Regions from separate parts of the Lactiplantibacillus sp. 7.2.4 genome, predicted to be linked through region 2. Evidence: riboswitches for the same ligand, from Rfam matches in the RefSeq annotation. Region 2 holds a riboswitch; the other holds the start of a gene.

Region 1 (15,369 bases), on a different contig from region 2:
CAACGCTTCGTTTCACGCCAATTACTCAGTTAACGCCCGTTGCACATCGATCGTCTCCAATAAACTGACCGCGCAATCGGCCCCCTTGTTGCCGCTCTTAAAACCAGCGCGGTCCATCGCCTGTTCAATGGAGTCAGTGGTCAATATGCCAAACATCACCGGCGTGTCGGTGGCCAGGCTGACGGACGCGACACCGGTGGTCACACCGCTACAAACGTAGTCAAAGTGTGCGGTCGCACCGCGAATGACAGCACCTAACGCAATCACACCATCGTAGCGCTTGGTGTTAATCATTTTCTGTACGGTCAGTGGGATTTCAAACGCCCCCGGCACCCAGGCAACATCAATATCATCCGCATTAACCCCGTGTTGTTGCAGGCTTTCTTGTGCGCCAGCCAGCAGTTGTTTGGTCACGAATTCATTGAACCGGGCGACAACGATGCCGACTTTGAGTCCTTGACCTGTGATTTGTCCTTTAAAAGTTGTCATTAGTTAACCTCCGTAAGTTTGAGTTCATGATGGAAACGATCCCGCTTCGTCTTGAGATAGGCATAATCGTGTTGATTGGCTGGAATTTCCAATGGCACGCGTTCGACGACTTCGATGCCTAATGCTTGCAGCTGCTTGACCTTGTCCGGATTATTTGTGAGTAACCGCACCTTAGTCACGCCAAGTTGCCGTAACATGACAGCGGCAATGTCGTACCGGCGCTCATCCGGTTTAAAACCGAGTTTGACGTTGGCATCATAGGTATCCGCACCTTGGTCTTGCAAGGCGTAGGCCGCAATTTTATTTGCCAAGCCAATGCCGCGACCTTCCTGCCGTAAGTATAAACAAACGCCACGTTCAGCTTGACTGATCTTACGCAGGGCTGCGTGTAATTGTGCGCCACAGTCACAGCGTTGTGACCCTAAGACATCCCCCGTAAAACACTCGGAATGCAACCGCACTAGTACGGGTTCGTCCCCACTAATATCACCGGTTTGTAGTGCTAACGGTAATTCCGTGTGCCCCGGCACCGTGAAACCCGTTAATTTGAACGCGCCGTCCTGGGTTGGTAAATCAACGGTCGGCGTTGTGTCCAGCTTGACCGCACCCGTTTGGATGGCGTATTGTAATAAATCTTCAATTGTAATCATTGGCATCTGCAGTCCTTCCGCCAATGATTTCAAATCGCGCCGGCGCGCCATTAAGCCATTTTTCTTGACCACTTCACAGATGTAGGCAACGGGCGAACCACCGGCCAGCTTGGCCAACGTCACCGCAGCTTCCGTATGACCGCGTCGTTCTAGTAAGCCACCGGCCCGCGCAATCAATGGAAAAATATGGCCGGGATGATAAAAGTCAGTTGGTTGACTATCAGTTGAGGCCAACGCTTGAATCGTCTTGGCACGGTCGGCAGCAGAGATTCCCGTACTTGTCGTTCGATGGTCAGTTGAGACCGTGAAGGCAGTTCCAAATGCGTCACGTTCGCCAGTCATCGGTTTTAAGCCCAAGCGGGTCGCAATTGCTGGCGCTACCGGGACGCACAACAACCCCCGTGCTGAGGTAATCATGCGATTAACGGTCGCAGTAGTGGCTTTGGCGGCCAAACCGACCATGTCGCCCTCTGCTTCCCGCGTTTCATCATCAGCGACAATGATCAAATCACCGCGTTTTAATGCGGCCAAGGCTTGTTCAACTTTTGTCATCGTATCCATGTTAATGGCTCCCTTCTAAAACAACTTGCCGGGCTAAGTATTTGCCCAAAATATCGGTCTCCACATTCACCGTCTCGCCAATCTGTAACGCGCTGAGGGTCGTGACGTCTTGCAAATGTGGAATCAGATCAACTTCAAAGGTCGATGCAGTCACGGCTACAACGGTCAAGCTCACGCCATCAACCGCAATCGAGCCCTTAGGAACGACCAACGCTTGATAATCCACTGGCAAGCTAATCAATAATCGTAACGCGTGTTCATCTGGCACCAGCTCCTGAACCTGACCACAATAGTCGACATGCCCCTGAACAATGTGTCCGTCCAGGCGGCCATTGACTTGCAGTGCCCGTTCCAAATTAACTTGTGACCCCACGCTCATCTGGCCCAGATTCGTCCGGCGCGTTGTTTCGGGCATGACCGCAACGCTGAATGCATCCGGCTGTAGCGCCGTTACCGTCAAACAAATCCCGTTGACCGCCACACTGTCTCCAATTTTAAGTGTGGGTGTCACGATTGTCGGCGCAGTAATCGTGAGCGTCATCTCTAATGCGTCACGCTGGCACTGGCTGACGCGACCTTTGGCTTGTACAATTCCTGAAAACATTTACTCGACTCCCTTTCGTACGGCCCGTAGCCGCAAATCTGTTCCCAACCACTTCAATGTCGGTTGCTCAAACGCCAGCTGTTCGCTTGGTACCGCTCCCATTACTGCTGGCAAACCGGCACCGCCAATTATTGTGGGTGCGATATAGCTGACCCATTCATCAATCAAATTCGCTGCAACGAAATCCGCTTGCAGGTGCGCACCACCTTCGACCAATAACGACTGCCATCCTTGTTGAACGCATAATTCGCTGATGGCCGCCGGTGTCCAATCACCAATTCGTACTTCCACATTTGGTAACGCTTGTAATGACGTATCACTGGCACTCGCCTGGCGACACAAAAGCCAAGTCTCACCAGTAGTTTCCCGTAGTATTCGCCGCTCACGCGCCACGGCACTGGTATTCAGTACGATCAGTCGAACTGGCGGATGGGCCATCGCGAGTAAACGGACGGTCAGTTGCGGATCATCGATCGTCAGAGTGCGTTCACCAATCAAAAGTGCTTGAAATTGCGAACGCAACCGTTGACTGTCGGCATAACTGGCCTGATTAGAAATCAACGTCCGCGCGTCACCAGTGGCATTGGTCTTACCATCCAGACTCATCGCAGTCTTGAGCGTCACCCACGGCCGCTGATGCGTATAAAAATGATTGTAGTGCGGATTCAACGCTCGTACTTCCTTAGCCAGACAACCCGTGACGACCGCCACGTCATGATCCAACAAATACTGACGGCCCTTGCCACCGACAACTGGATGTGGGTCCAACTGACCAATCACCACTTTACAAATTCCAGCTTGAACGATGCGCTCACAGCACGGCGGGGTCTTGCCATAATGCGAACAAGGTTCAAGCGTGACCACCAGTGTCGCATTCTTCGCCTGTTCCGATGTCACTTGCCGTAAAACGTCAACTTCAGCGTGGTCACCACCAAAATAATGATGATAGCCTTGTGCTAAGACTTGGCCATCCTTGACTAGTACCGCACCAACTTGCGGATTTTGATAAGTCGCAACTCCCGCCTTTTTCACCTGAGTGATGGCGAGTTGCATCCAATCAGTTAACATTGCCTCACCTCCGATAGAATATAAAACACCCGACTATCAAAATTCGATAATCGGGTGTGAGTGTTCGCTAAATAGATTTCACCAGTAGGGTCCAGCTAAATAAACCTTAATGAAGGTCATGAATAGCTACTACTGCCTAGTAAAATTAAGCCATTTTTCTTCTCCCATCCAGACTATACTGTCGGTCCCAGACTTGCACTGGGTCCACCGCGCGCACGCGGGTCACGGACTTCAACATACGTTGTTACCGTCGGTCGGGAATTGCACCCTGCCCCGAAGAAATCGTATTCAGTTTTCACTTTTTATAAAAACACTTTCTGAACAAATTGTCAAATCGTCACTTTGATTTCGACCCACCGACTGCTGTGTTAAACTTTCAATAAATTTATCGATACTTGCTTATAAAGTATAACTATTTTCAGAATTTTTTTACGATTTTTTATGTAAAATTGAGACTATTGAATGTTAGTCTGATGATATTTCTAGTATCGGAGTTGGGTTAAATGGGACAACCAAAAATGCACAATCGCCAAACTAGTCGGTGGCCAGTCGCCATCTTTTCAGGGCTGCTATCCATGATGATTATTGGGGTCGTCTTTGGGTACTACCACATTACGCCCTTTGGCAACCATAATTTGCTGATAAGTGATATGGGCGGTCAATACTTATCGTTTTTCACCGCCTATCGTCATGCAATTCTTGCACATTCTTTTCAAGCCTATTCATTTTCACAGTCAATCGGTGGTAACGCCTTACCAAATATCGCGTATTATTTATTAAGCCCCTTCAACTTATTGATTTTATTTTTTCCAGCGGCCCATTTACCGACCGCTTTGAGTTTGCTCATCATCGTTAAAATCGGTGCGATTGGCATCAGTATGACCTGGTTTTTGCAAACACATTTCAATACACGGCACTGGTCCACGGCCATTTTTGGAACCGCCTTTAGCTGCTGCGGATTCGTCGCACTCAATTATTTCACGGTGATGTGGTTAGACGCCTTGATCTGGCTACCACTGGTCATTATGGGACTGGACCGCTTGATTGCGACCGGACACGGCGGACAATTCTTCGGTTGGTTCTGGCTCAGCATCGTCACCAATTATTATTTAGGTTATATGACCGGCCTGTTCGTCGGTTACTACTTCATTTATCAATTGTTTGAAACTAAACCAGCCGGTGAGTGCATCTGGCAGACGATTCGCACTCAGTCGACCTTGATTTGGCATTTTATCTTGACGACCCTGTTGTGTGGCTTGAGTACGATGTTCCTGCTCATTCCGACTGGGCTGGGCATGTTGACAACGGCCAAAACGGCGGTCAAACCTTCCAGTTACTTGCCGGTTTTGCAAGTCAGCTGGAAAATGCTCAGTCAATTCGGGATTGGCGCCGCTAATTTCACCACGCGCCTGGCCCACGCACCAACAGTGTTCACTAGCACGCTAGTTTTACTGCTCGCAGGGTGCTTCTTCGTCCACCCGCAACTATCGCGAGCGCACAAATGGCATGGTTTTGGTCTGTTACTGGCCTTATTTTTAAGCATGGCAATTCGGACACTCGATACAATCTGGCACATGTTTCAAACGCCCGCCGGCTTTCCATACCGGAACGCCTTCTTCTTCAGCTTTGCGCTCATCTTAATTGCTTGTGAGGCCTGGCAAGCCGGTCCCCGTCAGGTCACACCTGTCTGGAAATGGGGATTGCCGATCGGACTGATGGTGGCCTTGATTTTAGGCTGGTGGGGCCAACGCGGCACGCATCATCCGCTGGCAACTAGCACCTTACTCTTGAGCTTAGCTGCGGTCATCTTAACTGCCAGCTGTCTATTTTTGACGGCCAAGCGTTGGCAGGTACTAGGTCTCACTGGAATCACGGCACTAGAACTGGGCCTCAATAGCAAGTTAATGATGGCCCATAGTCCGTTCGGCAATCAGACCAAATACGTGGCAGCCTATCGCATTGAAGACCGGCAGATGCGCTCAGTCAGCGACCCGGATGGCCAACTCTACCGCGTTGAAAGTCGCAATACACTCATCAACCAAGCCTATAATGCCAGTAGCCATTACCGTAATTACAACGATCCACTGTTATTCAACTTTCACGACATCAGCTACTACAGTTCGACGTTTGCCAACCAAACCCGCCTGATGTTGAAATCGCTGGGATTATTTTCTAAAAACGCTCGCCGTGTCAGTTCTGAAGGTCTGAACCCCGTGACTGATTTATTACTGGCAATCAAATACGACGTCCAGCTCAACGCCGTTGGCCAAGCAACCATCAACTCGCGTAGTCAAAACAGCTTAGGCTTTGCAGTACCGAACGCCTTCACACAGGTTAAACTGCGGCAAAACAGTGCGCTTATCAATCAAGAGCGTATCTTGCAAAGCCTGCAACCTAGCGCCACAGCCTACTTTGGCCAAGCTGTTCGGCTGGCTGATCACGTCAGTTATGATGCCACGGCACCGACCTTTCCTTACCGCCATACGATTAAGCTCCGCGTGACCCGGACTGGTTATCTGTACTACAACGATACGTTAGGTCAGTCGAAATTCACGACTATGCGCGTTAACGGCCACCTGGTTCCGACAAAGTTCAACGCCAATGGGGATATCGTGTTGCGTTCCTTAGGCTACTTCGACAAGGGTAGCCTCGTCACCCTGACTGTCAAACGTACAAGCGCTAGCCTTGGTACTCACGTCCACCTCGCTAGTCTCGATCAGGCCAAGTTTAATTCAATCAAGCATCGACTTCGTGCCAGTCGCTTCGTCCCAACTTATCACGTCGCTGGCCTGCACACCATTGTCAGTGGCCCCGTCACGGCAACCCGCCAACAACGGTGGTGCTACATTGCGATTCCGGCCGATCAAGGTTGGGCGGCGACCGTTAATGGCACTAAAGTTCGAACACGCACCATCATCGGCGGCATGCTGGCGGTTCCAATTCATGCCGGCCACAACCACATCCGTCTGATTTATCATGTTCCTGGGCTAAAACTAGGGACTTTGATTTCACTGCTTAGCGGGCTTAGCTTTCTAAGCTGGACAATTTGGAATCGGCGCCGATTACGTGACATCACTCATTAAAGATGGACGATTGAAACGACCGCATTGCTAATGATGAACCATCGGCAGTGCGGTCGTTTACTGTGTTTATGAAGTTGTCGCATGAACACGCGTTGTGCTGCTATTCTTTAGCACTAAAGATGATTAAATCATGCTATTTTCTCAGTTCAAGAGCTGCCAGCTGAGACCCGCTGGAAAAAGTGCGAGTTACCGTAAACTTTCTGTTGTAGTTGCGTCCTATTCCGGCTTCCAGGCATTTCTGACAACGCTGGAACGCGATGGACACAGATTTAAGCCGACAACCCACGTCTTAAATGCTGGTCTTCCACTAACCAAGCCAAAAACGCTTGCTAAGTGGAATTTCATCGCTGAGCATTGTCAGAAACACCTTCCAGCCGGGGATGGTATTCGAAAGGCAGACATGTGTGGGCCCAACTTTTTGTTGGACTAGTTGTTGATCCCTTGATACACGGGAATTTTGATATTCAACTGGCAGTCTGGTTTCTAACGATTGCTAAACTTCCTTCCCCGTAATTTAATGTTTCGGACAAGCGTCTTCACTGAACCTGTCAGAATTTTTACTAGCTATCCCAGATAACAAAGTCTTGTATTTTAAACAACGGAAGTGTCATCGATAAATTTCAAGACCAGTTGCCATTGAAATTTGTGGCATGGGGATGAGTGATTTATATTCAGGTAATCTTCTCAGTAACTAAATACTGTGAGTCATCATCGATACCCGTTGAGCCGCTGTCTGAGGAGCCAATCACTAAATATTCAGTGGTCAGTTGTACCCAGATAGGTGGCCGTTCATCTGCCATTCGAGTGGGTTCCCGACTGTAGGGGCCGGCTGACAATGCTCAAGGGTGAAATTCTTCTTGTCCGGGTGGCCTTCCCGGGCTAGAAGAAGACTCGTATTTGAAATTGCGCAGTGATTTTCTGCGTGAGTTCAAATCGATGTCCGCCCTGTTCCAGCGTTGTCAGCCGGCCCCGGAAGTCGGACTAGGGCGCGCATCGGCGGACGAACAGGAATCCACCAACTGGCACGATTTAATCATGATTCATGACAGATTAACTAGCACAACGCGTAACGAATACTTAGGCCTATCAGACAGGCGTTTTTGTTCATCGGCCAGGCTTGCTATCAACTTAGCTAATCAGTAACGATAAAACCGCTGCAATTACTCACGTGCAAATTTTTGCTTGTTCGTAGATAAATACTCAATTGACCAACTAGTGGCGGCCCAGGCAATGGCAATTACCACCAGGCAGGCCTTACCAGTCGTTAGTGTTGCTGGCTGCTGATAGTGTTTCTTAACGTCATATTGCAAGTACTGTTTAGATTCGGCTGTCACTTGGCCAGTAAGTGGGCTGTAATTGGCGGTTACGACGCCATACCGAACGGCGCGCTTGCCCTGGTTTTTGATCGTCAACTGTAACTGGCCGGCAGCCGTCACCGGGTACACTAAATTTTTTAATTGATTAGGCGTTCCAGTCCAGCGTTTAATCGTCCGCTTGCCCTTCGCCAAAGTAATGGTCACCGGCTGTTGCGACTTGTCAGGCTGCAATTGAATGGTATTACTCGGGCCACTGGCTTGAAGTGCAGACTTAAGCACTTGATGGGGTCGAATCGCCTGCTTCATTGTGACCATGTAGGTTCCATTGCCTTGACTCCCGCGCAAGACATCGTTGACTCGTGTCGACTGACTGGTTTGCCACAAGCTGATTAGACTGACTGCAGCAAGCGTTGCCGTCAACCACCTTAACCGATGACGCATCGACACTGAAAACTGCCAGTTGGAAATTTCGCGACCACCCATCAGACTTAGTAGCATCAGACCCGGCAATAGTGGCAACGCATAGCGTCCTTCGACTTCCCAAAAGCCAACGTGAAAAATCGTCAGCCCCAGAATGGTCAACGCCAGAAACGTCACGGGCCAGTCGCGCCGTTGCAACAATGCCACAATGGCTTGCACTAACATTACTAAATAAATCGTCTGAGTCATCAATACCAACCAAAATTGACATTGCCGCTGATGATTCCAATACCAACGGGGCGCGCGAATCCACTGCGTCGTCAGTTTAAAGCTATCAAAGTCGCCAGTCGCCCAAAACACTCGCAGCTTTTTCAGCAAATGAACGAATGTCCCAGTTGCGCCCATGTGTTGCAGCCGCTGCTGAATCATTTGCTGGGCCTGCTGTTGCTTAGCCTTAGCAGTCGGTTGTTGATTCACTAAGGCAAAGTCATCATGGCGGTACTGGCCATCACTCTTCGGATTTAAACTCATGGCGATCCAACTCGTGGCTGGTAGTGCTGCATTAGGCTGCCGTTGATAGCCAGCCTGATGTTGGGCTTGTTGCATCACTGCCACCATTAATAGCAACGTCACCGCAAGACTCATCAGCCAACCAAATAATTGTCGACCAGACCACCGCCGCTGCCGCCATACAATCCCACCAATCATGACGAGTGCAAACCACAACACAATCAGGTTAGTTTTCAGCAACACACCGGCCGCTACCAGCAGGCCATCAATCAACCAGAGACCCCCGCGCCGCCACCCGCCGACCTGTTGACTAAGTGTTAGTAAAGCCAAACTGTCAAGCATTAGTGGTAACACGAGCACGTCGGTGTAAGCAAACAACCCGTATGCGGCCACTGGAACGCTCACTAGCCATAAGCCGACCAAGCCAAGCGCGCCCGGTTGCCAGTATCGCCACTGTTTGAACAAGTACAAGCCACTCACCAGTGCCGTATCGGCCCATAAAAAGCGCAAGGTATTCATGAGGACCCAGGGCGTCTGTGTCAAATGCAGCAGTGGTTTGAGCACCGCCGCTTCTAGTAGCGTCATATTAACGTTATTCGGATAAATCATAAAATAGTGTTGCCACTGATGGCCGCCACTAGCGAGAACAAGTGCCTGCCGGCGAACATAGAAGGCATCCGCCCGCGCCACATCCACAAAGTTAACCGCCAGCCAGCCCTGAACGACCACCACGAAACCAATCGCGCCTAGCACCAACCAGTGGTACTGTTTCGCTGACAATTGACGAACGAGTTGCCGGCCCGCATTTAGGCATACGAGCAAGCCGAGAACTAACGCCAATTGCACCAGTGGCGAAGCCCAGTCCGGGTTACCGAAGAAACGAATCGGTTGTAACCACGCCAAGCCAATTGCAACGACTAACACCGCAGCTGCGAGCCAGTTGATACCTTTAACGATGCCTTTCATACGTGCACCCGCTGTGAATCGAGCAATGCTGGCTGTTGGGTGACGGTATAATCATCGGTCTCAATAATATACCGCGGACGATGTTTGACCTCCGCAAAAATTTTGCCGACATATTCCCCAACCACACTGATCCCAATTAATTGCATGCCGCCTAAAAACCATAAACTCGTCATCAGTGAGGACCAGCCGCTAATGGCCGTTCCCAGCAAGCCTTGAATAACCGCATACACCATCATCAGTAAGCTACCGCCGCTAATTAACACGCCTAGCATCAAAATCACCTTGATGGGCGCGATGGAAAACGACGTGATACCGTCAAACGCAAACGACAGCATTTTGCGCAGTGGATACTTAGAAACCCCCGCAAACCGTGGGCGCCGGCGATAATAAAGTTTAGTCGTCGGGAACCCGAGTTGTGGCACGATGCCGCGTAAAAACAAGTTGGTCTCCTGATAGCTAAGCAGCGCCCGCACTGCCCGCTGACTCAATAAGCGGAAATCGGCGTGGTCGTGCACCAACTGGACACCGATGCGATTCATCAAACCGTAAAAGCGTTCAGCCGTCCACCGCTTGAAATGAGAATCACTACTGCGATCATTGCGAACGCCTAAGACGACATCGCTACCAGCATGAAACCGCGCGACCATTTCCGGAATCACTTGCGGATCATCTTGGAGGTCCGCATCGATGGTAATCATCATATCAGAAGTTGGACAGGCCGTTTTCATCCCGGCCATCAACGCATTCTGATGACCAAAATTACGACTGAACTTGATACCGGTCACGACTGGTAATTGCGTTTCGAGTTCTTTGACCAAGGCCCAAGTTGCATCCTGACTGCCATCATCTACAAACAGCAATTTACTTTCTGAATTGACTTGTTTATGCTGAATCAACCCCATCAGAATCTCTGCCAAAACGTGCGCTGATTTGGGCAAAACTGCTTCCTCATTGTAACAAGGCACAATAATCGTTAACCGTGGACTTCGCATGCTAATTCCCCCAATATTACTTTGCTTATTTTATAACATCACTAATCAAATATTCAGCAACGACATCCTCGCAATCGACACTAGCTCCCACCGATTTCACAAACTCGAGGACACCGTATTTGAACCCAGGTGACTGATTATTTGTGTATCCCCAAATACACTGACTTCATTGATGATACTCGCCCGGCAACCGGTCTGGTATCAGATTTAACAACCACGAACGATTCTTCTAGCTACCACCGTGTTGACTGTCATCGCTATTAATCATGCGAATTTTGAGTATGAATTCACGCCATCAAAAATGAGATTGACCTGCTGATAATGCTGACTACCATTCACGGCCGATAGTTCAGATTGATGGTACCAATATCCAATCGGTAATTCAAATAAACCAGCAATTTTCAGGCCGTACATTAACAAATTATCCGAACATAGTGGCTCACTAAGAACTAAATCTACCAATTTTGCATGGTTACTAACGGGACTCATCTGGCGCATTTTGAACAAAAAATGGCGCTTACTTGCAATTCAATCTGCAAGTAAGCGCCATATCTTCAGTTCTTTTGATGATTTACCAATGCGCACCAATCGTCTGTTGCCAGGTGAAGTACTTGGTGCCCTTCGTCAAGGCTTCAAACTGGGCGGTCGTCAAGTTCAGCCAGTCTAAATCACTGGTGGCTAATTGTAACGAATCAGTTAAGTGGAGTTGATAGTCTTTAATCCACGCAATCAGTGGTTCAATCACTCCAGATCAGTGTTTAACAATTGATAGCTAGCGCTGGGTGTCATCAGCGTCACCGCCAATGTATAACGGGCCTTCATCCGCACGCCGTTACCTAACTGCCGCACGATTGACCGGTATAGCCCTAGTTGGACGTCCGTAATCGCAGCTGACGTCGGTGCAAGTGTCTGAAACACCTGGCCACGTTCGTCTGCCAAACTCAGCCGACTCGGCGTGATCGTCAAGCGCCCGTGTGCAGCCGCGCCTTCGTTTAACGCCTTGAGGATAAAAGGCGTCTTCTTACGCGCAGTAGAATATTTATGGTCATTTAACACGATCGTCATGTAGGCTGGCTGATGGGTAATATTGCCGGCGATATTTGTGACCGCAACTGGCATTGGTTTTTGCATGTGATAATCTCCCCCGTTCAATTCGGTACTTCTAGGTCGATTATACAGCCTGGCCGTTGTTGCAGGTGATTCCATGCGCGGGTAAAACTCAACTATTCCGTCACTGCAGTCTCGTGGTCAGCGAGTGCATTTGCTGCCGCGATTCGACCGAATGTAAAGATATCGCTAAGTGAATTACCACCCAAGCGGTTACCAGCGTGAATCCCACCGGCAACTTCACCGGCTGCGTATAACCCATCGATTGGTTGACCCTGGTGATCAAGGACGTGTGCGCCGGTATCAATCTTCAAGCCACCCATCGTATGATGCGTCGCTGGCTTCCGTGGGGTCGCATAGAATGGCGCAACCTCCACTTTCAAATCAAAAGCAGTCTTGTGGAACTCTGGATCCGAACCCGCATCAACATAATGGTTGTAATCGCTGATCGTCTTCGTTAACACATCAGGGTCAACCTTAATCTGTTCAGCCAGTTCAGCCAACGTGTTTGCCCGGAATAGCGTCCCGTCGGCAACTTGTTGGTCAATCTTGGCCTGACTCGTGTTGTAAGCAGTCTTCTTAATAGCCTCATCCGCAATCAAGTAGAACAAGCTCCCGTTATCGATGGCGGCTTGCGTCAATTCATCACGACTACCGTATTCATTCACGAATCGTTTACCTTGTTGATTGACCATCACAAAGTTAGCCGGTGGCACTTGCAGTCCGGTGAACAGTTCACCGGTATTCGGGTCAGAAACGGGCATCATTTGTGAAAAGCCCATGCCGACCAGGTCCGCACCAACGCTCGTCCCTAAACGAATCCCGTCACCGGTCATGGCTGGCGAATTGGTCGTTTTGACATCATCGTCGATGGCCGTCCAGTAGGTATTGTACTTTTGTAACATTTTAGTATTGGCCGCAAAACCACCTGAAGCGAGAATCACCGCATCCGCATGCACGATGACCTGTTCGTGGTCAGCGTTGGTCGCAACGACCCCGCGGACTTGACCATCCGTCACTAACAGTTTCTGAACGGGCGTTTCCGTCATGATCGTCCCACCTTGTTTTTCAACGAAATCTTTCAAGGTTTGAATATAGGCAAAACCGAGGTCGCCCATCGGTTTATGACCACGCCGCCAGATCGCACCGACCGGCATTGTGACCTGCGTTTCATCAAATTTGACGCCGATTGACTTGAGCCATTTGACCGAATCCAGTGCATTATCAGTCAATTCTTTGACCAAATCATACTGACCATAAATTTGTTGGCCATTCAAATCGGTCCGCTTCCCACCCAGGTAAGTCTGAATGCGGTGTAGCAGTGTGGAATCAAACAAGGTCCCCGTCTGGTCGGCATTATCCGCTAAGTACGTCTTGATTTGTTGCTTGAGCGTGCGGAAATCAGCCCGATATTCAGGCGCAATTTGGGCTTCATCCAATTCAGTCAATTCTTGTAGCGACTTTTTTTCGCCTGGCAAAGCAGCAAATTGCCGTTGCCAGTCTGGGTCAGCAGCATTCATTGGCCCACCAGCTCGAACGGTGTTACCACCAACCGCTGGGAACTTTTCCAAGACTAATGCTTGATGACCAGCTTGCAAGACCTTGGCCGCGGCCGTCAAACCAGCGCCACCCGCACCAACGACGACCACATCCGTCGTGACTTCGGTAACTTTGGGCTTGGCTACGGCTTTAGTCGCGCGGCGTTTCTTCAATTCATCAGGATTAGCACCCGCTTCTTTGACGGCGCGAGCCACGCCATCGATCACCCCATGACTAGTAATCGAAGCGCCAGAGATTGCATCGACTGCCAACGTTTGACCGTCGATAATTTCCTTAGGAATCCGTTCGAAGGCGACATCCGCGATCCCCTTAGTTTCACTACTAGTATCGATTTCGATGTCTTCGATGCGGTCTGCGGACAACGTGACCCGCATTGGTAATTCGCCATTATGGCCAGTCGCGGTCACTTCATACGTCCCAGGATTAAAACTCAGGGCTTCCGGCGCGTTCATTTCAGCCACGATTTCCGCAAATTTTTGGAACTTGGCAAAACAGCTATCCAAGAAGTCAATCGTCCCTTGAACCTTTAAATTCCCCTGGTCATCAAACGCGGTTGGAGCGCGACCTAACAGAAACTCAGAACCTGGCATGACACTGGCATTAACGCCGGGTGCATCAAGGACCTGGCGCAAATGTAACTGGGCACGGGATGAACCCTGGACACTATAGGAAGCGCCGACGATCATGACTGCTTGCCCGTCAAAGGGGTGAATTTTGAACGATAACCATTCAATAATGCTTTTAAGCGCGGAAGGAATCGAATGATTGTGTTCTGGAGAGGCAATGATCACCCCATCCGCTGCTTCGATTTTAGTTGCAAACTGCTGAATGACGTCACTATCCGTTTGGTCATTGGACTCATCAAACATCGGCACGTCCGTCAGTTCGAGAATCTCAATTTCGGCTTGGTCCGCAAAGTGCCGTTGCATGAATTCTAGTAACATCCGATTATATGAGTGGCGGGCATTCGTCCCCACAATTCCAACAAATTTCATTTGGCTATTCCTCCCCAGTGACTTGTTTCCATGAAAATTGCTTACTCTTTTCGAAAAATTGACTGGACGGCATAATCTTGGTCGTCAAATCGACAAAGTCTACGAACTCATCAAACGCGTTGTCCAGTTCTTGGACTTTGTCGGGATACGTCAAATTACCTTGGTCATCGAAGGCTTGCAAGGACCGACCGAGCAAGTATTCAACGTTCGGCATGACCAACGCCTTCAGTTCAGGCGCTTCTAAGATTTGCCGCAAATGGGCCTGCGCGCGTGACGTTCCTAGTGAGCCATTCGAAGCACCGACGATCATGACCGGCTTATTGATCAGGGGTCGCGTCGTGTATGACAACCATTCAATCGCACTCTTCAAAACGGCGGGAATCGAATGATCATATTCAGGGGTCGCAAAAATCACCCCATCCGCGGCGTTGATCTTATCGGAAAGCTGTTGTACAGTGCTTGGCGCGGTCCGGTCATCCGGTTCGTTAAACGCCGGTAAATCTTTTATTTCACAAATTTCAATCGTGGCTTGTTGTTCAAAATGACGTTGCATGTATTGCAATAACTGACGGTTCGTTGATTGGGTCGCATTAGTGCCGACAATCCCGACAAACTTCATAATATCAGTTCCTTCCATCGTAACTTGTAAGTGGTATTTTATCCGGTCAATGCCTCGAATCAGTTGAGCTTGACCGATTGCTTATACTGATTAGTTTAAATGAAAGCGCCATGCTTGTGAAATATTTATTTATCTATCGCGTTATAACAAATTTACTATAACCAACATTCGCGGTAAACTTAAGACACCTTAGACGCCCCTTTTAGTCAGCCACACGTCCTGAAAAAATGGTCACCAGTGACGGTGCGGGTTGCAATCGGCGTCCTCATTTTTTCGAAAGGAAGGTGTCCATTTGCCAAAAACTGACTCCAGCGAGATGCGCCGCTTTTTGGACGTCCTCTTAAAACATGGCAACTTTACCCGGGCTGCCCGCGACCTATACATCTCTCAGCCTTATCTGACTCAAAGTATTCGCAACGTTGAAAAAAC
Region 2 (15,369 bases):
TTTGCCCATGAAGAAGGTCAATTAAAGGGGATCGAACAATTAAAGCGGTTTGGTATTGATGCTTTAGTTGTTATCGGTGGCGACGGTTCTTATCACGGTGCCTTGCGCCTGACAGAACATGGCTACAATACGATTGGTCTTCCAGGGACTATCGACAACGATATTCCTTACACGGACTTCACGATTGGTTTTGACACGGCTGTCAATACAAACGTGCAAGCTCTTGACCGGATTTATGATACGGCGCACAGTCATGACCGGACTTTCGTTGTGGAAGTTATGGGCCGTGGCGCTGGTGACGTTGCCTTATGGTCTGGTGTTTCAATTGGCGCGACTGCAATTGTCGTTCCAGAAGTTGACTGGAGCATGGAAGCCATTGCCAACAAGATTAAGCATAACCGGGCCAATGGTCATCGGAGTAACTTGATCGTGTTAGCTGAAGGCGTTATGGGTGCCCAGGAATTTGTTGAGAAGTTATCTGAATATGGTGACTTTGATGCTCGTGGCAACACCATTGCGCATATGCAACGTGGTGGTAACCCAACTGCTAAAGACCGTGTGATGGCCAGCAAGATGGGTGCGTACGCTGTGGAACTCTTACTTGCCGGTAAGGGTGGCTTAGCGGTTGGGATTCAAAACAACCAATTAGTTAACCACAACATCTTAGATTTATTTGAATCTAAGCACGACGTTGAAGTGTCATTAGATAAGCTGAATGAAGAAATCTCATTCAAGTAATTCTGCGACACTTATTCTTATTTTAATCTGATAAAAATGACGTTAATGTCTTTTTATAAAAACTTTCAAGGGAGAGATTTTTCTTATGAAAAAAACCAAGATTGTTTCAACACTTGGTCCTGCCAGCACCGATACTGACACTATTGTTAAATTGATCGAAGCCGGCGCAAATATTTTCCGTTTCAACTTTTCACATGGTGACCACGAAGAACATTTGGATCGCTTAAACAAAGTTCACGAAGCAGAAAAGATTACGGGTAAGACCGTTGGTATCATGCTTGATACTAAGGGTGCTGAAATTCGGACGACCGTTCAAGCTAACGGAAAATCTGAATACAAGATCGGTGACAAGGTTCGTATCAGCATGGACGAATCATTAGATACGACCCATGATAAGATTGCCGTTACTTACAAGAACCTCTATGATGATGTTCATGTAGGTGGCCATGTCCTCTTTGATGATGGTTTATTAGACATGAAGATCGACGAAAAGGACGAAGCTAACCGCGAATTGGTTACAACTGTTCAAAACGCCGGTGTCTTAGGCTCACGTAAGGGTGTTAACGCTCCTGGCGTTTCAATCAACTTACCTGGGATTACTGAAAAGGACTCAAGCGATATTCGCTTTGGTTTGGATCACGAAATCAACTACATTGCTGCTTCATTCGTACGTAAGCCACAAGATGTCTTAGACATCCGTGAATTACTTGAAGAAAAGCACATGGAACACGTTCAAATCTTCCCTAAGATCGAATCACAAGAAGGTATCGACAACGCCGATGAAATTCTTAAGGTTTGTGATGGGTTGATGGTTGCTCGTGGTGACATGGGTGTTGAAATTCCTGCTGAAAATGTGCCATTGGTACAAAAGAGTTTAATCAAGAAGTGCAATGCTTTAGGTATGCCTGTTATCACGGCTACTCAAATGTTAGACTCAATGCAAGAAAACCCACGTCCTACTCGTGCCGAAGCTTCTGACGTTGCCAACGCTGTCTTTGACGGTACTGACGCAACGATGCTTTCTGGTGAAAGTGCTAACGGTCTTTACCCTGTTGAATCAGTTGCCATGATGGCTAAGATCGACGAAAAGGCTGAAAACACTTTAGCTGAAAACGGCTCATTACAATTAAACCGTTTCGACAAGACTAGTGTTACGGAAACAATCGGTATTGCGATTGCCCGTGCTGCTAAGAACTTGAACATCAAGACGATTGTTGCTGCGACTGAATCTGGCTACACTGCTAAGATGATTTCGAAGTACCGTCCAAATGCTGATATCTTAGCAATCACTTTTGACGAACGGACTCAACGTGGCTTAATGGTTAACTGGGGTGTTCAACCAATCGTGGCTGACAAACCAGAAACCACTGATGACATGTTTGATTTAGCTGCTTCTAAGGCCGTTGAACTTGGCTTTGCCAAGGAAGGTGACTTAATCTTGATCACTGCCGGTGTTCCAGTTGGCGAACGCGGGACGACTAACATCATGAAGATCCAATTAATTGGTTCTAAGTTAGCTGATGGTCAAGGTGTCGGTGACGAAACGGTTATCGGTAAAGCCGTAATCGCAACGTCTGCTCAAGAAGCTATCGACAAGGCTGTTGAAGGCGGCGTCTTAGTTACTAAGACGACTGACAAAGACTACTTACCAGCAATCGAAAAGTCAAGTGCTTTAGTTGTTGAAAATGGTGGTTTAACTTCACACGCTGCCGTTGTTGGTATCTCAATGGGGATTCCAGTTATCGTTGGTGTTAAGGATGCAACGTCAGTTATCTCCGATGGTCAATTGATCACCGTTGACTCACGTCGTGGCCTTGTTTACCGCGGTGCTTCCAACACGCTTTAAGATCAAATTTAATTTGATACTGAAAAGTCGTCGCAATGCGACGGCTTTTTATATACATAAGGGACGCATTAGGCTAGTTAATTTGTCAGGAATTATGATTGAATCATGCTGTTTTCTAAGTTCAAAGTCGGCCAGCTGGGAACCGCTGGAAACAGTGCGAGTTAGCGTAAACTTGCAGTCGTGGCGTCGTCCTACACCGGCTTCCAGGCATTCTGTGCAATGGCCGTAACGTGGTGGACACAGATTTAAGCCGACAACCCACGTCTTAAATACTGGTCTTTCACTAACCAAGCCAAAAACGCTTGCTAAGTGAAATTTCACCACTGGGCCTTGCCCAGAATACCTTCCAGCCGGGATGCTGTTCGAAAGGCGGACATTTGCGGACTCAACTTTTTGTTGTATTAGTCGTTGGTTCCTTGTCGCACGGTCATTTTGGTATTAACTGTCAGACTGGTTTCAAACAATCGCTATATCTTTTATCCATGCTTTAAGGCTTCTGACGAGTAGCTTCATTAAATTTGTCAGAATTTTCTCTAGGCGACTGAGATAGCAAAATCTGGAATTCTAACGAAAATCATTTTAACGACTAAATTCAAGATCCGTGTCCGCTGAAATTGGTGGCATTGAGAATAGTGAACGCTGTTTGAGTGATGTTCTCAGCACTCAAATCTCCTCAAGCATCAACGGTTCCAAATTAAAAGTTCGCCTGAAGGACCAGTTACCAATATTCGGTGGTCAATTGTACCCAGATAGGTGGCTGTTCATCTGCCATTCGAGCGGCTTCCCGACTGGAGGGGCTGGTTGACAATGCTCAGTAGCCAAATTATTCTTAGTCGGAAGTGGGTTGCTTCCGGCTTAGAATAAGACTCGTATTTGAAATTGCGCAGTGGGTTTCTGCGTGAATTCAAATCGATGTCGGCTACGCTCCAGCAATTGTCAGCCGGCCCCGGAAGTCGGATTAGGACGAACAATGCTGACGAACAGTAATCCGAACTAACCGGCATGATTTAATCATAATTCATGGCAAAATTAACGAGCAGAACGCGTAGAAGCTGATTCATGTCTTCCATAGGATGAACTTGAAGCGTCGGCTAAAATCGGCGAGAGCCCACAGATTAAGCGTAAATTTAGGCTGTCAACGCTAACAACACTCGTAATTCAACCCATTTTCAGTTACAATTAATAACACGTGAGGTGTCGTATGGAAAGCTGGTTATTTTTACTCGCAATCTTAGTAGTCGCATGGTTTGGTAAGAATCAATCCTTGCAGATTGCCACTGTGGTTGTGCTACTGATTAAGTTGATCCCTAATACGAACAAAATATTGACGACCATTGGCCAAAAAGGCATCAATTGGGGTGTGACGGTGATTACGGTTGCCATCCTGATCCCAATTGCGACCGGGCAGATTGGATTTCGTGATTTATGGCACGCCTTCAAGTCACCAGTCGGTTGGATTGCCGTGGCTTGTGGGGTCTTGGTCTCGGTGCTGTCATTTCATGGTGTTGGACTGTTGTCAGCTACGCCAGAAATTACCGTGGCCTTGGTCTTTGGGACCATCATGGGTGTCGTATTACTTAAAGGGGTCGCCGCTGGCCCGATTATCGCTGCCGGCATCACTTATTGTATTATTCAAGTCTTACATTTAAGCTTACAGTAAAATCAAGAAGACGGGCGGCGACACATGTCAGTCGCTCAGAGGAGTTATCACATGGAGAGTATTATTGGAACGGTCGTTACTGCTAAGGTAACGGATGAAAATGACGATGCGTATTTCGTGCAGGTCGATGGCCAAACATTGATGGTCGACAAGACTGAACCTGAAAAGCCGCTGCATATCGGTGGGTTGTATGAAGGCTTTGTTTATGAGAATGAGGACCATCACCTGCAAATGACCCGGCTGGTCCCAGAGATTTCGTTTGACCACTTTGTCTGGGGGACGGTCGTACGGACACGCCATGATTTAGGGGTGTTTGTCGATGTTGGCTTGCCTAATAAGGACCTAGTTGTCTCACTGGATGAACTACCAACCATCAGTCGGTTATGGCCCAAAAAAGATGACCGGCTATACGTTAAGTTAGCGCGGGACAATAAACAACGCTTATGGGCAACTTTAGCTGAATTAACGGACTTTGAAGCAATTTCAAAGCCGTATGACCGGGCACAAATGAAGAATACGGATACGATGGCAACGGTCTTTCGCTTGAAAATGGCTGGGACTTCCGTCATTACCGATGACAATCATCTCGGGTTCATTCATCCTTCTGAACGTGAACAGGAACCACGAATGGGGCAGCACGTCAAGGTGCGGGTGATTGGCTTCTTACGCGATGGTGAATTGAATCTATCTTTGAAGCCCCGTGGCTACGAAGAAATTGGTGACGATGCCCAAATGTTGCTGGCTGCATTGCAACATCAAGCGGATCACACGTTACCATTTTGGGATAAGAGTGATCCGAACGACATTCGCAATTATTTTGGTATCAGCAAGTCGCAATTTAAACGGGCCGTCGGGAATTTACTGAAGCAACGCTTGATTAGCCAACAACCAGGTGAAATCAAGTTGGTTGAAACATCGGATGAGCAAGCCGACGATTGATCAAAAAATGCAGGACCAGCTTGCTGATTACCTGCATTTTTTGCGTGTTGAGCGCGGGTTAGTCGAGAATACGATCAAGAGTTATTCGCAAGATTTGACTGCGTTCAACCAATACTTAGCGACTCAGAAAATGACGGACTACCGGGCGGTTGATCGGTACGTGCTCTTGAATTATTTGCAGTATTTAGATGAAGCGGGCAAGTCCCGTAATACGATCATTCACAGTGTTTCTAGTTTACGGAAGTTTTTTCAATATTTAGCCCAGATGCACGTCATCGACAGTGATCCGATGCTCAAAGTCGATACCCCCAAACGGGCCCAACATTTGCCGCAAGTCTTATCACCACACGAGGTCGAACGACTGCTGGCAGTGCCTAAGCTGGATACGCCACTCGGACTGCGGGACCGGACTTTATTGGAAGTTATGTATGCGACCGGCTTACGGGTGAGCGAGACGATCAGTTTGACGATGGACGACTTGCACCTAGACTTGGGCTTGATCCAAACGATTGGTAAGGGTGACAAAGAACGAATCATTCCGATTGGTGACGTTGCCATCGACTTTATCGACCGGTATTTGAAGACTGCTCGACCGAAGCTGGCCTCACCGAAACGTCGTAACTCATATTTGTTTATTAACAATCACGGCGGTAAATTGAGCCGGCAGGGTGTCTGGAAGAATTTAAAAGCCGAAGTCAAAGCGGCGGGTATTGAGAAAAACGTGACGCCACATACATTGCGGCATTCGTTTGCGACTCACATTTTGGAGAATGGGGCCGATTTACGAGTCGTACAGGAATTACTCGGGCATGCCGATATTTCGACGACTCAAATTTATACGCATATTACGAAAAAACGTCTGGCTGAAGTTTATAATAAGTATCATCCGCGGGCCTAGTGTCCCGTGCGTCAGTCAGACGAGTAAAGGAGGAAGGAACCGTGCTGGTAAAATACCGTAAGGATTACGAGAAGGTCGCGATGGGCTTATTGTCGTTTATTCCTGACTTTAAAGACATCGCCCACTTGCAGACGGAAATGCAGTGGTACCAGTCCACTGATGACCACCAATTACTATTATGGCGGCAAGGCGACGGTGACTTCTGCGGCATCATGGGCATTGAAGTTGGCACTGATTTTATTTTATTGCACCACGACTCTTTGTCACCAGAAGAACGAACGGCGGCCAATCAATATCAGATGTTGGATGAATTGGCCGCATTGTACCCGGATCAGCGCGTGATGGGAACTTTAGAAATGGCACCAATTGTGGGTGCGTGGGAGCGTAATCGTGACAGACGAACAACAACCAATCACCATTAAGATTTCGGAATTTGAGGGACCGCTGGATTTATTATTGCATCTGATTCGGCAAAATAAGATGGATATTTATGATATCCCGATTGCGGCCATCACCCAACAATACTTAGATTATCTGCATTCCATGCGAGCGCTGAAACTCGATATTGCTGGTGATTATTTAGTGATGGCTGCAACCTTGATGACCATTAAAAGTCGCTTCCTGCTACCGCAACCGGAGCCAGAAGATGACGAGGATTTAGAAGATGACACTGACCCCCGTGATTCGCTGGTGGCTGAATTGTTGGCCTACAAGGTCTATCAAGAAGCCGCTGGAGAATTGCGGACCAAGGAACAGGAACGGCATCAACATTTCACACGCGAAGCCATGTTAGTGCCTGCTGATTTAAGTGCGCCTAAGTTGACCGCGGGCATCACGTTGGACGATTTGCAAGCCGCCTTTCGTCAATTAGTGGCAAAACGGCGACGTGTGCGGCCACTCACCAAGACGGTCGTCGCCGAGACGGTTAACATCGATGAACGGATGGTGCAAATTACCACCCAGCTGCAGCAACAACCGCACGGCATGGATTTTGCAGACTTGTTTACAGTCAGTGCAAGTGATGAAATGTTAGTGACAACCTTTATGGCTGTGTTAGAATTAACCAAGCAGGATCAAGTGTCGCTCCAGCAAGCGGCACCGCTGACCCCGATCCATTTATATTTACGACAGGATGAACAGCATGACGAACATTGAACAGATTGAAGGATTATTATTTGTTGCTGGGGATGAGGGCATTACCGTGGCTGAAATCGAACACGCAACGGGGTTTGCCAAGCCTGCAATCACCACGATGCTAACGGAACTTGCGACTCGCTATGAGCAAGACGAGGACAGTGCGTTGATGATTTTATCGACGGAGAACACGTATCGGCTGGCGACTAAGGCCGCAGTTGCCCCAGTATTGAAACGGTATTTTGAAGCACCACTGACGACCAGTTTGTCACAGGCCTCGCTAGAAGTGCTTGCAATCGTCGCGTACCGGCAACCGTTGATTCGAATCGAAATTGATGAGATTCGAGGCGTCCACAGTGGCTCGACGATTCAAAAACTGGTACTTCGGCAACTCGTGACTGAGACGGGGCGGTTAAATGAACCTGGGCGACCGATTCTATATGGGACCACGGAACTGTTTTTGGATTACTTCGGCTTGAAATCACTCGACGATTTACCTGCCATCGATTTGGCGGCGCTGAGTGATGCTGAACATCCCGCTCCAGAAACCGATCTATTTTTGAATGCATTTCAGGATAAACTAAAAGGAAATCGTGAGGAAAACTAATGGCAGAACGATTACAAAAAGTGATGGCAGAAGCCGGCATTACGTCGCGACGGAAGTCCGAAGTCTTGATTACTTCTGGTCACGTGAAAGTCAACGGCAAGACCGTGACAACGTTGGGCGTTAAGGTCGAACCACATGACCACGTCGAAGTTGACGGTGTGCCGTTGAACGCTGAAAAACTTGTGTATTACTTATTTTACAAGCCGCGGGGCGTCGTCACGACGGTTCACGATGAAAAGGGCCGTAAGACGGTCATGGACTTCTTTGAGGACGTGCCTGAACGGATCTATCCGGTGGGACGTTTGGACTATGACACTTCCGGCTTGCTCATTATGACCAATGATGGCGCACTAGCTAATCGGCTGACCCATCCGAAATACGAGGTCAAAAAGACTTATTTAGCGAAGGTTGAAGGAGTCCCGACTAATGCCGACTTGAAGCAATTACGGCTCGGCGTCGAAATCGATGGTCGCAAGACTGCGCCTGCTAAGTCGAATTTGTTAGATAGTGATCACAAGAAAAATAACGCGTTGGTTCAGCTGACGATTCACGAAGGCCACAATCACCAAGTAAAGAAAATGTTGGCAGCAGTCGGTCATCCAGTGACAAAGCTGAAACGTGAACGGTATGGGGTTCTAGATTTACAAAGTTTACAACCCGGCGAATATCGTAAATTGAAGCCGATTGAAATTAGTAAGTTAAAAGGTGAACGATAACGCTTGCATTTTTGAACGGAAGCCATTACAATGAACTTGTAAAAATAAATATTGGTTCATCTTCAGGGCAGGGTGCAATTCCCGACCGGCGGTAATAACCCGCGACCTATGCGTGTGCATAGTGATTTGGTGCAATTCCAAAGTCGACAGTAAAGTCTGGTATAAAGAAGATCGAGCTTATTTGCCAAGCGTTGCAAGTAAGTCCGCCCCGGATGACAGTTAGTGTGATCGGAGCGGATTTTTTTAGTTGAACAAATGGTAATGCGGTTCATTGAAGATGACCCATAGGAGGGTGCGTTATGCAACATACAACGTTACACCGACTAGTGGGCATAGCCTTACTCGGTGCCATTGCGTATATTTTAATGTTACTGGAGTTTCCGATTTTGCCGGTTGCGCCATGGATGAAGATTGATTTTTCGGATATTCCGATTTTGATTGGTCTATTTCTATTCGGCGTCGGCGGTGCGTTTGTCATCACCATCATCAAGTTATTACTGCACTCAGCCATGGTCGGCTTTGCAGTTTATAACTTAATTGGTTCGTTGGCCAGCTTCTTAGGTACGGCTATTCTGATTTTAGCCTTTGCCGCTGTGCTGCGCTATTATCGCGGCAATCCAAAGTGGCGGATGCCACTGGCGATTTGCGTCGCGACGATCGGACTAACGGTCATTGAATCGTTAGCCAACTTGACGTTCGTACTGCCATTTTACTTACAAGTGATGGGCATGAAGCTAAGCATGTCGTTGAATACGATCGTCTTAGTGGCCGTTGTCCCATTCAACTTGATCAAGGGCTTATTGGTCGGCAACGTCTTCTGGTTAGTCTACAACCGCTTAGCAAAGTGGTTGGGAACGCATAATCAATTGACAAGTCGCGTTTAAAAAATAACACGTGAAAAACGTGAGCAGTCATCAATTGCGTAATTGCATGGTGACTGCTTTTTTTTGACCGCCGAGCGTGCTATTCTTAAAGCATTGCGTTTTTTTGAATTGAGTTGATATCTGCGTTCAAATTTATGTTGTGAATGCGCCTGCGTTGTGCTAGCTGTTATTTAGCTTTAAAGATGATTAAATCGTGCCAATTCTAAGTTCAAAGGCTACCAGCTGAGACCCGCTGGAAACAGTGCGAATTACCGTAAACTTGCAGTGGTAGGATCGTCCTAGGTCGGCTTCCAGGCATTCTGGTCAATGGCCGTAACGTGGTGGACGCAGATTTAAGCCGACAGTTCACGTCTTAAATACTGGTCTTTCACGTTGCCCGCGATATTGCCGAAACATGTTCGGGTCAGACTGGGACTTCCGGTTAGCTACGCCAGAACGCCAAGCGGAAATGCGTTGCTTAACGCTCTAGCTAGGCTAATCCTCTGTCCCAAACCGTCTGAACCTCACACTCTAAGAAGCACTGGGCCTTGCCCCGAATACCTTCCAGCCGGGATCTTATTCTAAAGGCAGACATGTGCGGACCTAGCTTTTTGTGGAATTAGTCGTTGATTCCTTGGTACATGGAAATTTTGATAGTCAACTGTCGAACTAGTTTCTAACAACCACTAATTTTTTCGACTCATGTTTCAAGGTCTCAGAAAAGTAACTTTACTCAACTTGTCAGAATCTACACTGGTCGTTTGAGATAGCAAAATTTTGAATTCTACGCAAAGATAATTTTACCGACTAAATTCAGCACTAGTTGCCATTGAAATTAGTGAATCATATTCGGTAAGCTTCTCAGTGCTAAAATACCACAAGCATCATCAAGATAGATTTTAAGTTTGCTCGAAGGACCTGTCTTCTAACGTTCAGTGGTCAGTTGTACCCAGATAGGTGGTCGTTCATCTGCCATTCGAGCGGCTTCCCGACTGGAGGGGCCGGCGGACAATGCTCAGTAGCCAAATTATTCTTATCTGGAAGTGGTCTTCTTCCGGCTTAGAATAAGACTCGTATTTGAAATTGCGCAGTGAACTTCTGCGTGAGTTCAAATCGATGTCGGCTTACGTTCCAGCAATTGTCAGCCGGTCCCGGAAGTCGGAATATGGAGCGCGCCGGCAGACGAACAGTAAGCCAAACAAATGGCAAGTTTTAATCATGATTCAGGACAAATTAACTAGCACAAGGTGTGACTAATATAACGTGTACTCATCAATCTAGTGAATTTTTTCGGCTTGAAATAAGTCGCTGTGTTACTGTAATCAAGGCAAGTTCAATTCGAATCTACATAAAAGTCGTTGTGCTTAGATACCAACGACTAGTTAATTCAGGAAGGAGGTGCCACGGTGTTTACGGATTATGTGCTGCTCTTATTTGGGACGACGCCACGCCGCGCCAAAGGCATGTTCAATGTCTTACGCGGACGCCGCACGGTTTCAACGTTGTTTGCTGGTTTGACCGCGGGCTGTTTAGATTTGCTAGATAGCTGGCACGGGGTCCCCCTCGAAGATTTTATGGCGGCGACTGCGGTTCTGGAAGAGAACAGATTGCTAATTAGTCCGGAAGCGGGCAGTTGGCAGTTGACTGCGGCAGGACAGGCGCGGTGGGTAGCCATTCAGGAACACCGCTACTTGCCACAAGCCTTCAGCCGATTTCAGACGGTCGATGTGCGCCGTTTTCAGCAAGTTAGTCAGCTGGCGCTACAAGTGACTTCCGAGTTGGTCCATCATGAGCGTCGCTACTATCCGACCACGACGGATCCCAGCATTCAAGCGCTGGTCAAACGGTGGTTGCGACAACAGTCGACGACTGATTTGGGTGACCGCGTTCATGCGGCGTTGACCGCTTTTTTGACGATTGTCCCGACCGATGAATTGGCGACGGTGTTTGTTGACAGTTTGACGGGGTATCAGGCACCGGGACGGACCAATGACCAGTTAGCCATGATGCTGCATCGACAGCCGCTTGAGACTGGCTTGATGCGGACAGATGTGAGTTGTCAGTGGGTACGGTGGCTACAAGCCCATCCCGATGACCCGTTGTGGCCATTATTAGCGCCGCTCGTTCAGTCGAGCCCGGTCAGCAAAAGTGCCCAGCAAACCTATCAAGCGTTTACGCAGACACACGCCTTGACCAAAATTGCCACTGCTCGTAAGTTGAAATTGAGTACGGTCCGTGAACACTTGTTGGAAGTCGCTATTTGGTTGCCCAGTTTTCCGTTTACGACGGTGCTAGATGCTCAGGTCATTGAGACGTTAACGCGGTGCTTTGCAGGTCAACCAGAGATTGCCAGTTGGTCGTTTCAAGATGCGCAGGCTGCGTTACCGGAATTGGACTTCTTTGAATTTCGGTTATTTCAAATTATGAGGTGTCACCATGTCGGAAGCTGAATTGTATCAACTGTTAAAAACTAAATATGGCTTCGATGAGTTTCGCCCGGGACAATTGGCGGTTATTCAGGATTTGCTAGCAGGGCAAGATGTCCTGGCTGTTTTACCGACGGGAACTGGGAAATCCTTGATTTATCAGTTGGTCGGTACGGTGGTGCCAGGCATCGTCGTGGTGGTGTCGCCCCTGATTTCACTGATGCAAGACCAAGTCGCCCGCTTAAATTACCAGGGTGAAAAGCAGGTGGCCGCCTTAACCTCACAGCTGGATTTCAGTGCGCGCCAACAGTTGTTAGCCAATTTGAACCAAGTAAAGTTTCTCTTTATTTCGCCGGAAATGTTGCAACAGACCGTGGTTCAAGACGCCTTGGCAAAATTGACGATTGCGTTATTAGTGATTGATGAAGCTCACTGTATTTCGACTTGGGGTCCAGATTTCCGCCCGGATTATCGACGACTCGGCCCGATTCGCCAACAGTTAGGGACGCCGCGTACTTTGATGTTAACCGCGACTGCTACGCCGCAGGTTCGCCAAGATATTTTGACGCAGCTGAATGCGACTGATGCGCAACAAGTGTTGTATTCGGTCAATCGACCTAATATTTATCTGGCCGTGGAAGCGGTCAATGATGAGGTTGATAAACGCGCGACACTCCAGCACCTCGTCACGAGTAGTCGGGGGCCAGCAATCGTGTATTTTACGTCCAAACGCCAAACGGATCTGATTGCTGAATGGTTGCGGACAACGACCGAACTGCGCGTGGCGGCTTATCATGCGGGACTAGCGGCAGAGGATCGCTTTAAGATTCAGCAACAGTTTATGGCCGACCAGTTGGATGTCATTTGTGCGACATCCGCTTTTGGAATGGGGATCAATAAGGCCGATATTCGGTTGGTCATTCATTACCACTTACCGACCACCTTAGCGGATTATGTTCAAGAAATTGGGCGCGCTGGGCGGGATGGTCAACAAGCGTTAGCCGTGATGCTGTATGCACCTGGTGATGAAAACCTCGTTCGGAATTTAAACGAATTGACTGCTGCAACGCCTAACGAAGTCCAACAAGATTTTGCACGTCATCAGGCTGGCCAACCGGTCACTGATGATCGCAGTCGGGTGCTGGAGGCCTACTGGCAACAGGCGGTTTCGCCGGCCGAGGTCGCCGAAATTTTTGCGGCACGTCAGGCGGCCAAGGAACACGAGCTACGCGACTTGATGCGATATGTTCAAACGACGACTTGTCATCGTGCCGTCATGTTAGCTTATTTTGACGAGGCTGAACCGCCGCATACGGGCCGTTGTTGCCAGTTAGCAGGTGAGCCGCTCCCACTAGACGAACTAGGATTGACCGCGGTGAAACCCAGTATAAGTCCGACAGTTGTCACGTGGGAGCAGCGCTTAGCCCAATTGTTTTTACCAAATTCTTAAAGAAATCAATTCTGGGTTATGTTACAATATTGGTTGAAAGTTTTTTGAGGAGGAACACCCTATGAGTCAAAAAAATGATAATGATAAATCCCAAGCTGACAAGCCTTGGGACAAAACTTTTGAAGACGATCGGGATGACTCGGGCAATTTATCGCGAACTCAAAAACGAAAACAAGACAGTAGTAACTCGACTTTAACGACGGTATTAGTCGTTTTGATCCTGTTGCTCGCTTTGGCACCAATTGGCTACTTCTTGGTGAAAAAGAATTCGCTTAATAATCCGCAACAGACCGAACAAGTTGCTAGTTCGAGCTCGAAAAAGTCATCGGCCAGTGCTGCTGACAGTAAATCTTCAGTTGCTGCTAGCAAGAAAAAAGCGGCCGCATCGTCTAAAAAAGCCGCTGCTAAAAGCAGTAGTTTAGCTTTAGCTAGTTCGAAGGCGGCCAGTTCAAAAGCTGCCAGTGAGTCAGCCACCAGCTCCGAATCATCGGCGAGTACTGACGAAAGTAGTGCTAGTAGCAGTAGTAGCTCCTCAGAATCATCTTCAGGCACTAAGTACGTTACGGTAGAGGCTGGTCAAGGGGTCTACCGAGTCGCGACGAATGCCGGAATTTCAGTGGATAAACTGTTAGAACTTAACGGGTTGTCATCTGACTCGACGCTTTCAGCGGGACAACGGCTACGTGTCCGTTAATACACGATTTTTTTGAGATTGTGAGGAGTTAGTTTAATGGCTAAGCAAGCACTACAAGTGGCCATCGACGGTCCAGCTTCAGCTGGTAAAAGCACCGTAGCCAAACTCGTTGCGAAGCGGTTTGGCTATATTTATGTCGATACTGGTGCCATGTATCGGGCGGTCACTTATTGGGCCATGCAACACGACGTGGATTTGACCGACGAGACTGCGGTCATCGCGGCGATGAAGACGCTCAAGATTAGTTTCAAACCTGGCGAACCGGACCAGCTGGTCTTTGCCAACCAGGAAGATATTACGTCAGCGATTCGGCAGCCAGACGTCACGAACAACGTGTCGACGATTGCCGCTTTGCCACAAGTTCGGACCATTTTGACCGACCAACAACGGGAAATGGCAACGGCCGGTGGTATCGTGATGGATGGTCGAGATATCGGGACGACCGTGTTACCGAATGCCGAAGTCAAAATCTTCTTGGTGGCTTCTGCCGCTGAGCGGGCCAAACGCCGGTACGCGGAAAACATCAAAAAGGGAATCGACACGCCCTTGGATCAGCTACAAGCTGAAATCGAATTGCGCGACCATAAAGATTCAACGCGTAAAGTGTCACCATTAACGCAAGCAGCGGATGCCACATTAGTTGATACGACCCCGATGTCGATTGACGAAGTGGTCGCTGCAATTGCTGAAATTATTACAAAAAAACAAAGTTCAACAATCTAATTGCATTAACTTAATGCTTTTAGCTAGCTTTTCATTGCATTTTCAGCTATGATATAGGTTAGAGTTATTGTTGACAGGAGGAAATTTGCATGAGTGAAAACGAAAATAGCCAAGAGAAAAATGAACTTTTAGACGCTTTAAACAGCGTCGAAGAAGTAAACGTCGGTGACGTTGTTAAGGGTGAAGTCTTAGCAATCGACGACGACAAACAAGTAATTGTTGGTATCCAAGGTACCGGTGTTGAAGGGGTCGTTCCATTGAAGGAACTCTCAACACAACGGGTTGACGATGTCAACGAAGCCGCTAAAGTCGGTGATGTTTTAGACTTGGTTGTCATTTCTCGGATTGGCAGCGACAAGGAAAACGGTAGTTACTTACTGTCACATCGTCGGTTAGAAGCTCGCAAAGTTTGGGACGACGTTGAAAAAGAATACGAAGCAGGTCATACGATTAAAGCTCCGGTAACACAAGTTGTTAAGGGCGGGTTAGTCGTTGACGCTGGTGTTCGTGGCTTCATCCCTGCCTCAATGATTGATGATCATTACGTTGAAGATTTAAATGCCTACAAAGGCCAAGAACTTGAACTTAAGATTATTGAAATTGAACCTAGCGAAAATCGCTTGATCTTATCACACCGTGCAGTTGTTGAAAAGCAACGTGAAGCACAACGTGAAG

What was found. Region 2 has a riboswitch for FMN ahead of KGF70_RS06140 (ECF transporter S component). Riboswitches for the same ligand answer to the same signal wherever they lie in the genome.
Region 1: another riboswitch for FMN. It lies ahead of ribD (bifunctional diaminohydroxyphosphoribosylaminopyrimidine deaminase/5-amino-6-(5-phosphoribosylamino)uracil reductase RibD); the one in region 2 lies ahead of KGF70_RS06140 (ECF transporter S component).

What each region holds. Positions count from the first base shown of each region.
Region 1 is NZ_JAGYGS010000042.1:5,829-21,197, forward strand. It holds gene ribH (6,7-dimethyl-8-ribityllumazine synthase) at 22-489, opposite strand; gene ribA (GTP cyclohydrolase II) at 489-1,700, opposite strand; gene KGF70_RS11905 (riboflavin synthase) at 1,702-2,304, opposite strand; gene ribD (bifunctional diaminohydroxyphosphoribosylaminopyrimidine deaminase/5-amino-6-(5-phosphoribosylamino)uracil reductase RibD) at 2,305-3,372, opposite strand; FMN riboswitch at 3,525-3,657, opposite strand; gene KGF70_RS11915 (YfhO family protein) at 3,876-6,455, shown strand; gene KGF70_RS17640 (hypothetical protein) at 7,127-7,255, opposite strand; gene KGF70_RS11920 (hypothetical protein) at 7,616-9,667, opposite strand; gene KGF70_RS11925 (glycosyltransferase family 2 protein) at 9,664-10,659, opposite strand; gene KGF70_RS17330 (hypothetical protein) at 11,231-11,404, opposite strand; gene KGF70_RS11930 (hypothetical protein) at 11,401-11,790, opposite strand; gene KGF70_RS11935 (flavocytochrome c) at 11,883-14,321, opposite strand; gene KGF70_RS11940 (NADPH-dependent FMN reductase) at 14,326-14,940, opposite strand; gene KGF70_RS11945 (LysR family transcriptional regulator) at 15,233-15,369, shown strand, end outside.
Region 2 is NZ_JAGYGS010000012.1:40,444-55,812, reverse strand. It holds gene pfkA (6-phosphofructokinase) at 1-738, shown strand, start outside; gene pyk (pyruvate kinase) at 824-2,584, shown strand; gene KGF70_RS06175 (DUF441 domain-containing protein) at 3,786-4,244, shown strand; gene KGF70_RS06170 (S1 RNA-binding domain-containing protein) at 4,296-5,183, shown strand; gene xerD (site-specific tyrosine recombinase XerD) at 5,191-6,081, shown strand; gene KGF70_RS06160 (hypothetical protein) at 6,123-6,503, shown strand; gene KGF70_RS06155 (ScpA family protein) at 6,469-7,236, shown strand; gene scpB (SMC-Scp complex subunit ScpB) at 7,223-7,822, shown strand; gene KGF70_RS06145 (pseudouridine synthase) at 7,822-8,538, shown strand; FMN riboswitch at 8,593-8,714, shown strand; gene KGF70_RS06140 (ECF transporter S component) at 8,838-9,422, shown strand; gene KGF70_RS06135 (helix-turn-helix domain-containing protein) at 10,808-11,851, shown strand; gene KGF70_RS06130 (ATP-dependent DNA helicase RecQ) at 11,838-13,277, shown strand; gene KGF70_RS06125 (LysM domain-containing protein) at 13,339-13,971, shown strand; gene cmk ((d)CMP kinase) at 14,008-14,694, shown strand; gene rpsA (30S ribosomal protein S1) at 14,784-15,369, shown strand, end outside.